DNA from 2 places in the Quisquiliibacterium sp. genome. Region 1 is predicted to be linked to the other one. Evidence: predicted binding sites of a transcription regulator. Region 1 holds the regulator's gene; the other holds the start of a gene.
What was found. Region 1 encodes LexA, which represses DNA repair genes until DNA is damaged. Its sites were predicted from a motif close to ACTGTATNNNNATACAGT; they were not measured.
Positions count from the first base shown of each region.

Region 2: the regulator LexA is predicted to act here: its motif matches at 2,729-2,746, upstream of recA (recombinase RecA).

Region 1 covers NZ_CEXFHW010000019.1:15,257-20,541, reverse strand. The annotation lists gene AC2H6A_RS04035 (FIST signal transduction protein) at 1-22, shown strand, start outside; gene AC2H6A_RS04030 (response regulator) at 19-1,896, shown strand; gene AC2H6A_RS04025 (NAD(P)-dependent oxidoreductase) at 1,902-2,804, opposite strand; gene AC2H6A_RS04020 (RNA recognition motif domain-containing protein) at 2,888-3,397, opposite strand; gene lexA (transcriptional repressor LexA) at 3,693-4,340, shown strand; gene imuA (translesion DNA synthesis-associated protein ImuA) at 4,354-5,106, shown strand; gene AC2H6A_RS04005 (Y-family DNA polymerase) at 5,173-5,285, shown strand, end outside.
Region 2 covers NZ_CEXFHW010000072.1:6,608-11,892, reverse strand. The annotation lists gene ribH (6,7-dimethyl-8-ribityllumazine synthase) at 1-107, shown strand, start outside; gene nusB (transcription antitermination factor NusB) at 111-581, shown strand; gene thiL (thiamine-phosphate kinase) at 581-1,531, shown strand; gene AC2H6A_RS09940 (phosphatidylglycerophosphatase A family protein) at 1,683-2,138, shown strand; gene AC2H6A_RS09935 (CinA family protein) at 2,143-2,685, shown strand; gene recA (recombinase RecA) at 2,808-3,842, shown strand; gene recX (recombination regulator RecX) at 3,842-4,348, shown strand; gene sucC (ADP-forming succinate--CoA ligase subunit beta) at 4,564-5,285, shown strand, end outside.

The DNA of each region.
Region 1 (5,285 bases):
CCTGAGCGAGGACCCGGCGTGAGCGACGAACCGTCGGCGCACCCGCTGCTGCAGCGGCAGATGCACCGGCTCGGGCTGCAACCCGATCAGCCACCCACCGCCGAGGGCTGGCGAGCCCTGCTGGCAAGCGTGAGCCGTGCCTACGGCGAGGCCGACGCCGATCGCTACCTGATGGAGCGCTCCCAGGAGCTGGCCTCGCAGGAGATGGTCGAACTCAACGAGGCATTGCGCATCGCGCGAGACCAGGCCGAGGAGATGGCGCGGGTCAAGTCGCACTTCCTCGCCAACATGAGCCACGAGATCCGCACGCCGCTGAACGCGATCATCGGCATGAGCCATCTGGCCCTGCGCCATCCCCTTGCGCCGCGCCAGCGCGAGTATGTCGAGAACATCCATCAGGCCGGCCAGCACCTGCTGGGCATCATCAACGACATCCTCGATCTGGCCAAGATCGAGGCCGGCATGGTGCGGGTGGAGCAGACCGAGTTCCGCTTCGAGTCGCTGCTCGAGCAGGTCGCCACCCTGCAGGGTAGCCCTGCCTCGCTCAAGGGGCTCGAACTGGTGTTCGACATCGCCCCCGACATGCCGGCCCGGGTCACCGGTGACCCGCTGCGGCTGGGACAGGTGCTGCTCAACTATGTCGGCAATGCGATCAAGTTCACCGAGGCTGGCGAGGTGGTGGTCAGCGTGCGCGTGCAGGAACGCAGCGATACCCAGGCACTGCTGCGCTTCGCGGTGCGCGATACCGGCATCGGCATGACCGCGGAGCAGGTCGCGCGGGTGTTTCGCAGCTTCGAGCAGGCCGATGCATCGATCACCCGGCGCTTCGGCGGCACAGGTCTGGGCCTGTCGATCGCTGCCAATCTGGCGGCGCTGATGGGTGGCGAGGTCGGCGTGGAGAGCAGCCCCGGCCAGGGGTCCAGCTTCTGGTTCACCGCCCGGGTGGGCATCGCCTCGGCGACGGCGATCGTGCACGGGGCGCCGGCGCCTCTGGCCGGCAGCCGGGTGCTGGTGGCCGATGACAACACCCATGCCCGGCAGGTGCTGCGCGAGATGCTGGCGGGCATGGGTTTCGATGCCCATGCCGTGGCCTGCGGGGAGGCTGCGGTCGCCGAGATCGCGCGGGCCGATCGGGCCCTCGAGCCCTACGCGCTCGCGCTGCTCGACTGGCAGATGCCTGACCTCTCCGGCGTGGAGGTGGCGGCCCGCGTGCAGCACGCCCGCCTGACAGCGCCCCCGGCGATGGCGCTGGTGACCGGCCACGACCGCGAGCGGGTGCAGGAGCTTGCCGCCGGCATCGGACTGGCCGAGGTGCTGACCAAGCCGGTCAGCCCATCGATGCTCCACGACCGGGTGGTCAGCCTGCTGCAGGGCGCCGTGGCGGCCCGCATCACGGCAACGGCATCAGGGGCGAGCACCGCGTCGGACCGGCCCACGACGGATTCATCGGCAACCTCAGGTCCGGCGCAGGGTGCGTCCGATGCCGCGCATGCCGCGCTCCATGGCAAGCGGGTCCTGCTGGCCGAAGACCATCCCCTGAACCAGATGGTGGCGGTCGATCTGCTGCAGCAGGCCGGCATGCAGGTCGAGGTCGCCGGTGATGGCGCGGTTGCGCTTGCCCGAGCCCGCGAGGGCGGCTGGGATCTCATCCTCATGGACATGCAGATGCCGGTGATGGACGGGCTGGCGGCCACGCGGGCCATCCGCGCACTGCCCGGGCCGGCCGGGACGGTGCCGATCATCGCCATGACCGCCAATGTGCTGGCCGCCGACCGCGATGCCTGTCTCGCGGCAGGCATGGTGGACTTCATCGGCAAGCCGATTGCGGCGGAGCCTTTGCTGGAGACCCTGCGTCGCTGGCTGCCGCCGCGATCGCAGAGCGACCGGAAAACCTGATCGGTTCAGGCCCGGGAGCCCGACGCGAAACGCTCGCGGTAGTAGGCGAGTGCGGCCGCGTCGTCCTGATCGCGCCAGCCGGCATCGCACAGTGCCTGCATCAGGGCGGCCGCCGGCGCGCCCAGCGGCAGGTCCAGGCCCGCGGCGCAGGCCGCCTCGTTGGCCAGACGCACATCCTTGGTGAGCACATGCGCCTGGGCGCGGGGTGCGAGGTCTCCTGCCAGCGCGCGCGGCATGCGGTCATCGAACATCCAGCTCTGCCCCGAGCTGGCCGAGACCAGGGCCAGCAGGCGGACGGGATCGAGTCCCAGCCGCTCGCCCAGCGCCATCGCTTCGGCGCCCGCCAGCAGGTGAATGCCCGCCATGAGGTTGTTGACGAGCTTGGCTCGGGCGGCATCGCCCAGCCGTTCACCGATCAGGAAACGCCGGGCGGCAAGCACGGCCAGCAGGGGCTCGGCGCGGGCGAGCGTGACCGGCGAACCGGCCAGCATCATGCTCATGGTGCCGGCCTGCGCACGCGCCGGTCCGCCGGAGATGGGCGCATCGAGCACCGCGGCCCCCGTGCCGGCCATCGCGGCGCAGAAGCGCGCACTGTCCTCGGGGGAGATGGTGCTGCACAGGAGCACCAGGTGGGTGGGCCGGAGCGCGCCGAGCAGACCGCCAGGGCCATGGAGCACGGTCTCGATCTGGGCGGCGTCGAGCACCACCAGCGCCATCGCCTGGCAGGCGTCGGCGAGCGCAGCCGGCGAGGCCAGCACCGCGAACCCGAGTTCCCGCGCCTTGCGTTCGCGAGCGGGATCGATGTCGCGCACCGCCACCCGCAGGCCGCCGCGCAGCGCGCTTTCGGCCATGCCCATCCCCATCAGGCCGGCACCGATGACGCCGAAGGACTCGATCACGGTGGACACCGTCTGGGACTCAGGGCCCGGAAAGGGCCGAGGGCAGCATCGCGCACGCCCGGGGCAGGGCGCGGCGATCCGTCAGGAAAGGGTCAGCCGAACTGCCGCGGGCGCCGGGGGCCGCCGAAGCCGCCACCGCCGCCTTCACCACCGCCGCCACCGCCGCGGCCGTAGCCACCATCACCGCCACCGCCACCGCCACCGCCGCGGCCGTAGCCACCACCGCCACCGCCGTCACCGCGGCCGTAACCGCCACCACCACCACCACCGTAGCCGCCACCACCACCACCGCCACCACCACCACCACCACCATAGCCGCCACCACCACCACGGCGGAAACCGCCACCACCGCCCTGCTGCTCGCGGGCCTCGTTGACGACGAGACTGCGGCCTTCGAGGGAGTGGCCGTTGAGGGCTCGAATGGCGTTCTGGGCTTCGTCAGCGCTGGTCATGGTCACGAAGCCGAAGCCACGTGAGCGGCCGGATTCGCGATCGGTGACGATACGGGCATCGGTGACCTCGCCGTGGTCGCCGAACAGCTGGGTGAGCTGGGCGTCGGTGGCTCGCCAGGGCAGGTTGCCGACATAGATCTTGGTGGGCATCAAATCATCCTCGAAACTGGACGGAACATTGCATTTCGAGGCGAACCAGGTAAAGGAACCGGGAAATGCAGGAACCGGGAAATGCAAGCCTGGCACCGGACTGTGGATTCTGAAATTGCACGAGCCGGAACCATGCGCCTCCTCAATGTGCCACAAAGCCGTTGGAGCGCACATCCCCCGTCTTGGGGAAAGACAATGTTTTTTACATGAGGTAAAGGATTTTTTTCTTGAAGTTCAGCCATGACTGTATGAAAATACAGCCTTCATGACCACCCGGCTCCGCCACGGCCCCTCAATGCGCGAACTCACCCCCCGCCAGCAGGAAATCCTGGCCCTCATCAGGGAACACATCGCCGGCACGGGCTTCCCGCCCACCCGGGCCGAGATCGCGCAGCGTCTCGGGTTCCGCTCGCCCAACGCCGCAGAAGAACACCTGAAGGCCCTGTCGCGCAAGGGGGTCATCGAACTCACCGCCGGTGCGTCACGGGGCATCCGGCTCAAGCTGCTGCCTGATGAACACCGCCAGGACACCCACAGCGCGGTGCAGATCGCCTTGTCGCTCCCGCTGGTGGGCCGGGTGGCAGCGGGCAGCCCCATCCTGGCGCAGGAGCATGTGGAGGCCAGCTACGCCCTCGATCCGGCCCTCTTCGAACAACGCCCGGATTATCTGCTCAAGGTGCGCGGCATGAGCATGCGCGATGCCGGCATCCTCGACGGCGATCTGCTCGCGGTGCGCCGCACCACCGAGGCCCGCAATGGTCAGATCATCGTCGCCCGGGTGGGCGACGATGTCACCGTCAAGCGCTGGCGTCAGCGCGGCCATGTCGTCGAGCTGCTGCCCGAGAACCCCGACTACCAGCCCATCGTGCTCGACACCCGGCATGACGAGTTCGCCATCGAGGGCCTGGGCGTGGGTCTGATCCGGGGCTCGCACGCGCTCTGAACCCCCTGGCATCATGCAGCCCCCCGCTTCCCTGCCAGCCTGCGTCTGGCGTGCCCATGAACTCGGCGGCACCGGTCAGGCCGGTCATCCCAGCGGCTTTGCATCGCTGGACGCACAGCTGCCCGGCAGCGGCTGGCCATCCGGCATGCTCACCGAGCTCATCAGTCGCGAACCCGGCACCGGAGAACTGCGCCTGCTCGTGCCGCTGCTGCGGCAGCTCAGCCAGGCCCAGCGGCTGATCATCCTGCTGGCCCCGCCGCACACTCCCTATGCCCCCGCGCTCCAAAGCCACGGCATCGACATCAACCGCCTGCTGATCGTCCAGGCGCCCAATGCCGCCGACCGGCTCTGGGCAGTCGAGAAGTCCCTCAAGAGCGGCAGCTTCGGCTGCCTGCTGGCCTGGCTGCCGCAGGAACGCACACGGCCGGAACACCTGCGTCGCCTGCAGCTGGCCGCCCAGGCGGCACAGGGGCCGGTGTTCCTGTTCCGCCCGCTCGCCGCCCAGTTCGAGGCCTCCCCCGCGCCGCTGCGGCTGCTGCTGCTGCCTCGCCCCGAGCAGCAGCTCTCGGTGCAGGTGCTCAAGCGGCGCGGCCCGGTGCTGGCGCAGCCGATGCTGCTGAACCTGCCACAGCCGATGACCACCATCCGGCTGCGTCGCCACCCGGCCAGCCTGTCGGCAACCGATGCGCTTGCCGCTGGCCTGGGCACCGCGCACACCGGTGCAGGGCTGCCTGCGCGGCACCGACAACCAGCCACGCTCAACTGACGCTGCCGCGCGCCTGAGCCCGCCGCAGGGGCGACTCAGGCGACTGCCCTCGGCCACACCACCGCCATGCTCTGGCTCGGCATCCATTTCCCCCTGCTGGCGCTCGAGGTCTTCCTGCGCGCCCTGCCAAGCGCCGGGAGCGCAGGCCTGCCGCGTCCAGACCTGGCGGTGTGCCGTCA
Region 2 (5,285 bases), on a different contig from region 1:
AGAAGGGCGCCGATGCCGCCCGCGTGGCCGTCGAGATGGCCAACCTCACCGCCTCGATCGCGTCGCTCGGCGGCGGCGCCGACGACGACGAGCTCGAGGACGACTGATCCATGGCCGAGCGCCCCGCGTCCGGCCCGCCGCGCCCGGCGCAGCGCAGCGCCCGGCGCCGCTCCCGCGAGCTCGCGGTGCAGGGTCTCTACCAGTGGCTGGTCGCCCGCGAGGATGGCGGCGCCATCGAAGCCCATCTGTCCGAGGCTCCGGAGTTCGGCAAGGCCGACCGCGAGCACCTGTCTGCGCTGCTGCACGGTGTCATCCGTGACCTCGACACCCTGCACGAGGCCCTCGTGCCGCACCTCGACCGCACCCTCGCCGAGCTGAGTCCGGTCGAGCACGCCACCCTGCTGGTGGGCGCCTACGAGCTTGCCCGGCATCCCGAGATTCCATACCGCGTGGTCATCAACGAGGCGGTCGAACTCGCCAAGACCTTCGGCGGCACCGACGGTTTCCGCTATGTCAACGGCGTGCTCGATCGGGTGGCAGGCAGGCTGCGAGCCACGGAGGTGGCTGCGCGGCGCCACTGATGGGCGAGTTCGAGCTCATCCGGCGGCACTTCGCGGGCGCCCCGCTGCGCCGCGCCCGTCTGGGCATCGGTGACGACTGCGCCCTGCTCGGCGACCTTCCGGCAGGGGAATGCCTGGCGGTGAGCACCGACCTGCTGGTGGCCGGGCGGCACTTCTTCGCCGATGTCGATCCTGCCGCGCTGGGCTGGAAGTCGCTGGCGGTCAATCTCTCCGACCTGGCCGCCATGGGGGCCGCGCCGATCGGCTTCACCCTGGCCCTGGCGCTGCCGCAGGCCGACGAGGGCTGGCTGGCCGGGTTCGCCGCCGGCCTGCTCGCCCTGGCCGCGCGCCATGACTGCGAGCTGATCGGCGGTGACACCACCCGTGGTCCGCTCACCATCGGCATCACGGTCTTCGGGCATGTGCCGCCCGCGCAGGCCCTGCGCCGCGACCGTGGCCGGCCCGGCGACGATCTCTGGGTCTCGGGCCCCCTGGGCGCGGCGGCCTTCGCGGTGGCCGAGCGCCTGGACGGTCGGCCGTTGCCCGAGGGGCATCCCGCCCGAGTCCGGCTGGAGCGACCCGGCCCGCGCCTGCGCCTGGGGCGAGCCCTGCTGGGCCGGGCGCATGCCGCGATCGATCTCTCCGACGGGCTGTGGGGTGATCTTGCCCATCTCTGCGAGCGCTCAGCCGTCGGTGCACGGGTGAACTGGCCGGCGGTGCCGGTGTCGCCCTCGCTGGCCCGCCTTCCCGCATCGCGTCGGCGGGCGCTCGCCCTGGCGGGCGGCGATGACTATGAATTGCTCTTCAGTGCGCCACCCGGGGCCCGGGCCGCGATCGCCGCGCTGGCCGGAGACGGCGCCGCGCCTGCCCGCATCGGCAGCCTGGTCGATACGCCGGGAATCCGGCTGATCGATGACGATGGGGCTACCATCGACACCGATGAGCTCCACGCCTTCGATCACTTCCGCTGACGCCGGCGATTCCCGGCCCGGCGATTCCCGGCCAGACGGCCGCTCGCCCGACGGTATCTCCCTCGCCGGGGGCGGCGCTGCCACGGGCGGTGTCGCGCAGCCCGATGACATCGCGTCGTCAGCGGCTGTGCGCCGACCCGGTTTCGCCTTCATGCGCCCGAGGCTCGCCCGCTGGATCGCGCTCGGTTTCGGCAGCGGCCTGTCGCCGCGCGCGCCCGGCACGGTCGGCACCCTCTGGGCCTGGGTGGCCTGGCTGGCATTGCCGGCGCACTGGCCGGCTGGCGCCCAGGCGGCGCTCATCGCCCTGGGCCTGGCGATCGGGCCCTGGGCCTGCGCGCGCACCGCGCATGATCTCGGGGTGAAGGATCACGGCGCCATCGTCTGGGACGAGATCGTCGCCTTCTGGATCGTGCTCATGGTGCTGCCGGCCACGCTGGGCTGGCAGCTGGCCGGCTTTGCCCTGTTCCGCCTTCTCGATGCCACCAAGCCGCCGCCGATCGGCTGGGCCGACCGCCGAGTGCCGGGTGGTCTGGGCGTGATGCTCGACGACCTGCTGGCGGCCTTCGTCACGCTGTTCCTCCTCGCGCTCGCGCGCCCCTGGCTCTGAGGCCATGACCCTGATCCCTGACTTCGCTGCGGACGATGCCGCGGTGGTCGCCCTGGCCACGCGGCTCGGCCGGCTGCTGGTGCCCTCGGGCCGCATGCTTGCCACCGTGGAATCCTGCACCGGTGGGCTGATCGCCCGGGCGCTCACCGAGACGCCCGGATCCAGCGCCTGGTTCGACCGCGGCTTTGTCACCTACAGCAACCAGGCCAAGACCGATCTGGTCGGAGTGCCCGAGTCGCTGCTCGCGCAGTTCGGCGCGGTGAGCGAGCCGGTCGCCCGGGCCATGGCCGAGGGTGCGCTGGCCCGCAGCACGGCCTTCCTGGCGATGTCGGTCACCGGGGTGGCCGGCCCTGGCGGCGGCACCCCCGACAAGCCGGTGGGCATGGTGTGCTTCGGCTGGGCGCGGCGAGGCGAGCCGGCGCAGAGCGTGACGCACCGTTTCGACGGCGACCGCGCGGCGGTGCGCCGGCAGGCGGCGCTGTTCTCGTTGCGGGGCGCGCTGCAGCGCGTGGACCCTCGCCCGCTCGGCGCCATGGATGAGCCCTGAGGCCTGTCGGTCAGCCGCCACACCCCGCCGGATCAGCCAAAGGTCTGATTGTTTATACAGTACTCCTGTGGGATACTTCGTGCCTCACCCCACCGGAAAACGCCATGGACAAGGTCATCAAGATGGAAGACGCCAAATCCAGAACCGAGCGCGCCAAGGCGCTCACCGCCGCGCTGGCCCAGATCGAGAAGCAGTTCGGCAAGGGCTCCATCATGAAGCTGGCCGACGGCGAAGTCGCGGCCGATATCCAGGTTGTCTCCACCGGCTCGCTCGGCCTGGACATCGCCCTGGGCGTCGGCGGCCTGCCGCGTGGCCGGGTCATCGAGATCTACGGCCCCGAGTCCTCCGGCAAGACCACCCTCACGCTGCAGGTCATCGCCGAGATGCAGCAGCTCGGCGGCACCTGCGCCTTCATTGATGCCGAGCACGCGCTCGATGTCCAGTACGCCGCCAAGCTCGGGGTCAATCTCTCCGATCTGCTGGTGTCGCAGCCTGACACCGGCGAGCAGGCGCTCGAGATCGCCGATGCGCTCGTGCGCAGCGGCTCGGTCGACCTCATCGTCATTGACTCGGTCGCGGCGCTCACCCCCAAGGCCGAGATCGAAGGCGAGATGGGTGATTCACTGCCCGGTCTGCAGGCCCGTCTCATGTCGCAGGCCCTGCGCAAGCTCACCGGCACCATCAAGCGCACCAACAGCATGGTGAACTTCATCAAACAGATCCGCATGAAGATCGGTGTCATGTTCGGCAACCCCGAGACCACCACGGGGGGCAATGCGCTGAAGTTCTACGCCTCGGTGCGGCTTGACATCCGGCGCACCGGCTCCATCAAGAAGGGCGAAGAGGTGGTCGGCTCCGAGACCAAGGTCAAGGTCGTGAAGAACAAGGTCGCGCCACCCTTCAAGCAGGCTGCCTTTGACATCCTCTACGGCGAGGGCATCTCCCGCGAGGGCGAGATCCTCGACCTCGGCGCCGAGTGCTCGGTGATCGAGAAATCCGGCGCCTGGTACAGCTATCAGGGTGAACGCGTTGGCCAGGGCAAGGACAATGCCCGGGAGTACCTGCGCGAGCACCCCGAACTCGCCCGCGAGATCGAGAACAAGGTCCGCGAGCACTTCGGGGTCAGCCACCGCGGCGGCGCCGAGGAGGCCGCCTGATCGGCAGGCGGCCCGCCGCGCACTCGCTCTCGTTGAGGGCGCGGGCGCTGGGCCATCTCGCGCGACGCGAGCACAGCCGTCTCGAACTCGCCCGCAAGCTGGCCGCCCACGCGTCCGAACCCGATGCGCTCGAGACGCTGCTTGATGGGCTGGTCCAGGAGGGCCTGCTGAGCGACCAGCGGTTCGTCGAAAGTCTGGTGCGTCGTCGTGGGGCGCGGTATGGCGTGCGACGCCTTGAGCAGGAACTCGCCGAGCACCGGCTTGGCGGTGAGTTCAGTGCCGAGCCTCTGGCGGAGTTGCGGCGTGCCGAGCCCGACCTCGCCTGGCAAGCCTGGGAGCGGCGCTTCGGGCGTCCGCCCGCCGATCTCGCCGAGCGGGCAAGGCAGCACCGCTTTCTCATGGCTCGCGGCTTTGGTGCCGAGGCAGTGGCGTCGGTGTTCCGGCGCATACGCCTTGGCCAGGCTGGGCAGGCTGCCGACCATCCCGACGCCCCACCGGCCGAGTGAGTTCGCCCGTCCTGCGCTGCCCGAGGCGGGCGGTGGGCGGGCTAAAGACCCCACTGCCCTGTGGTAACATCTTGGATTGCGCGGCGCAACAATTTCCCCGGCAACCGGATTGCCCGGGTTGCGCGCACTGCGCCCAGCCAGCGTGTTTCTTCCTGTTCCGGCGCGCGCCGAGGCCACGACCTGCCGTGCCCATCCCGTGTTCGAGGTGATCACCCATGAAGATCCATGAGTATCAGGGCAAGGAGATCCTGAAGCGCTTCGGCGTGCCGGTGCCGCGCGGCATTCCGTGCTTCACGGTCGACGAGGCGGTCAGTGCCGCCCAGGCGCTTGGCGGCCCGGTCTGGGTGGTCAAGGCGCAGATCCACGCCGGTGGTCGCGGCAAGGGCGGTGGCGTGAAGCTAGCCCGCTCCGTCGATCAGGTGCGCGAACTGTCCTCGTCCATCCTGGGCATGCAGCTGGTCACCCACCAGACCGGACCGGAGGGGCAGAAGGTCCGTCGCCTGCTGATCGAGGAAGGCGCCGACATCCGCAAGGAACTCTATGTCGGCATCGTCACCGATCGCGCCTCGCAGCGGGTGTGCGTCATGGCCTCGAGCGAGGGCGGCATGGACATCGAAGAGGTGGCCGCGCACACCCCCGAGAAGCTGCTGAAGGTCTTCGTCGATCCGGCCACCGGGCTCACCGATGCGCAAGCCGACGGCCTGGCCAGCGGCATTGGCGTGCCCGCCGCCTCGGTGCCCAAGGCACGGGTCGTGCTGCAGGCTCTCTATCGCGCCTACTGGGATACCGATGCCTCGCTGGCCGAGATCAACCCCCTGATCCTCACCGGCAGCGGCGACATCATCGCGCTCGACGCGAAGTTCAACTTCGATGCCAATGCGCTGTTCCGCCACCCCGAGATCACCGCGATGCGCGATCTCGACGAGGAGGATCCCGC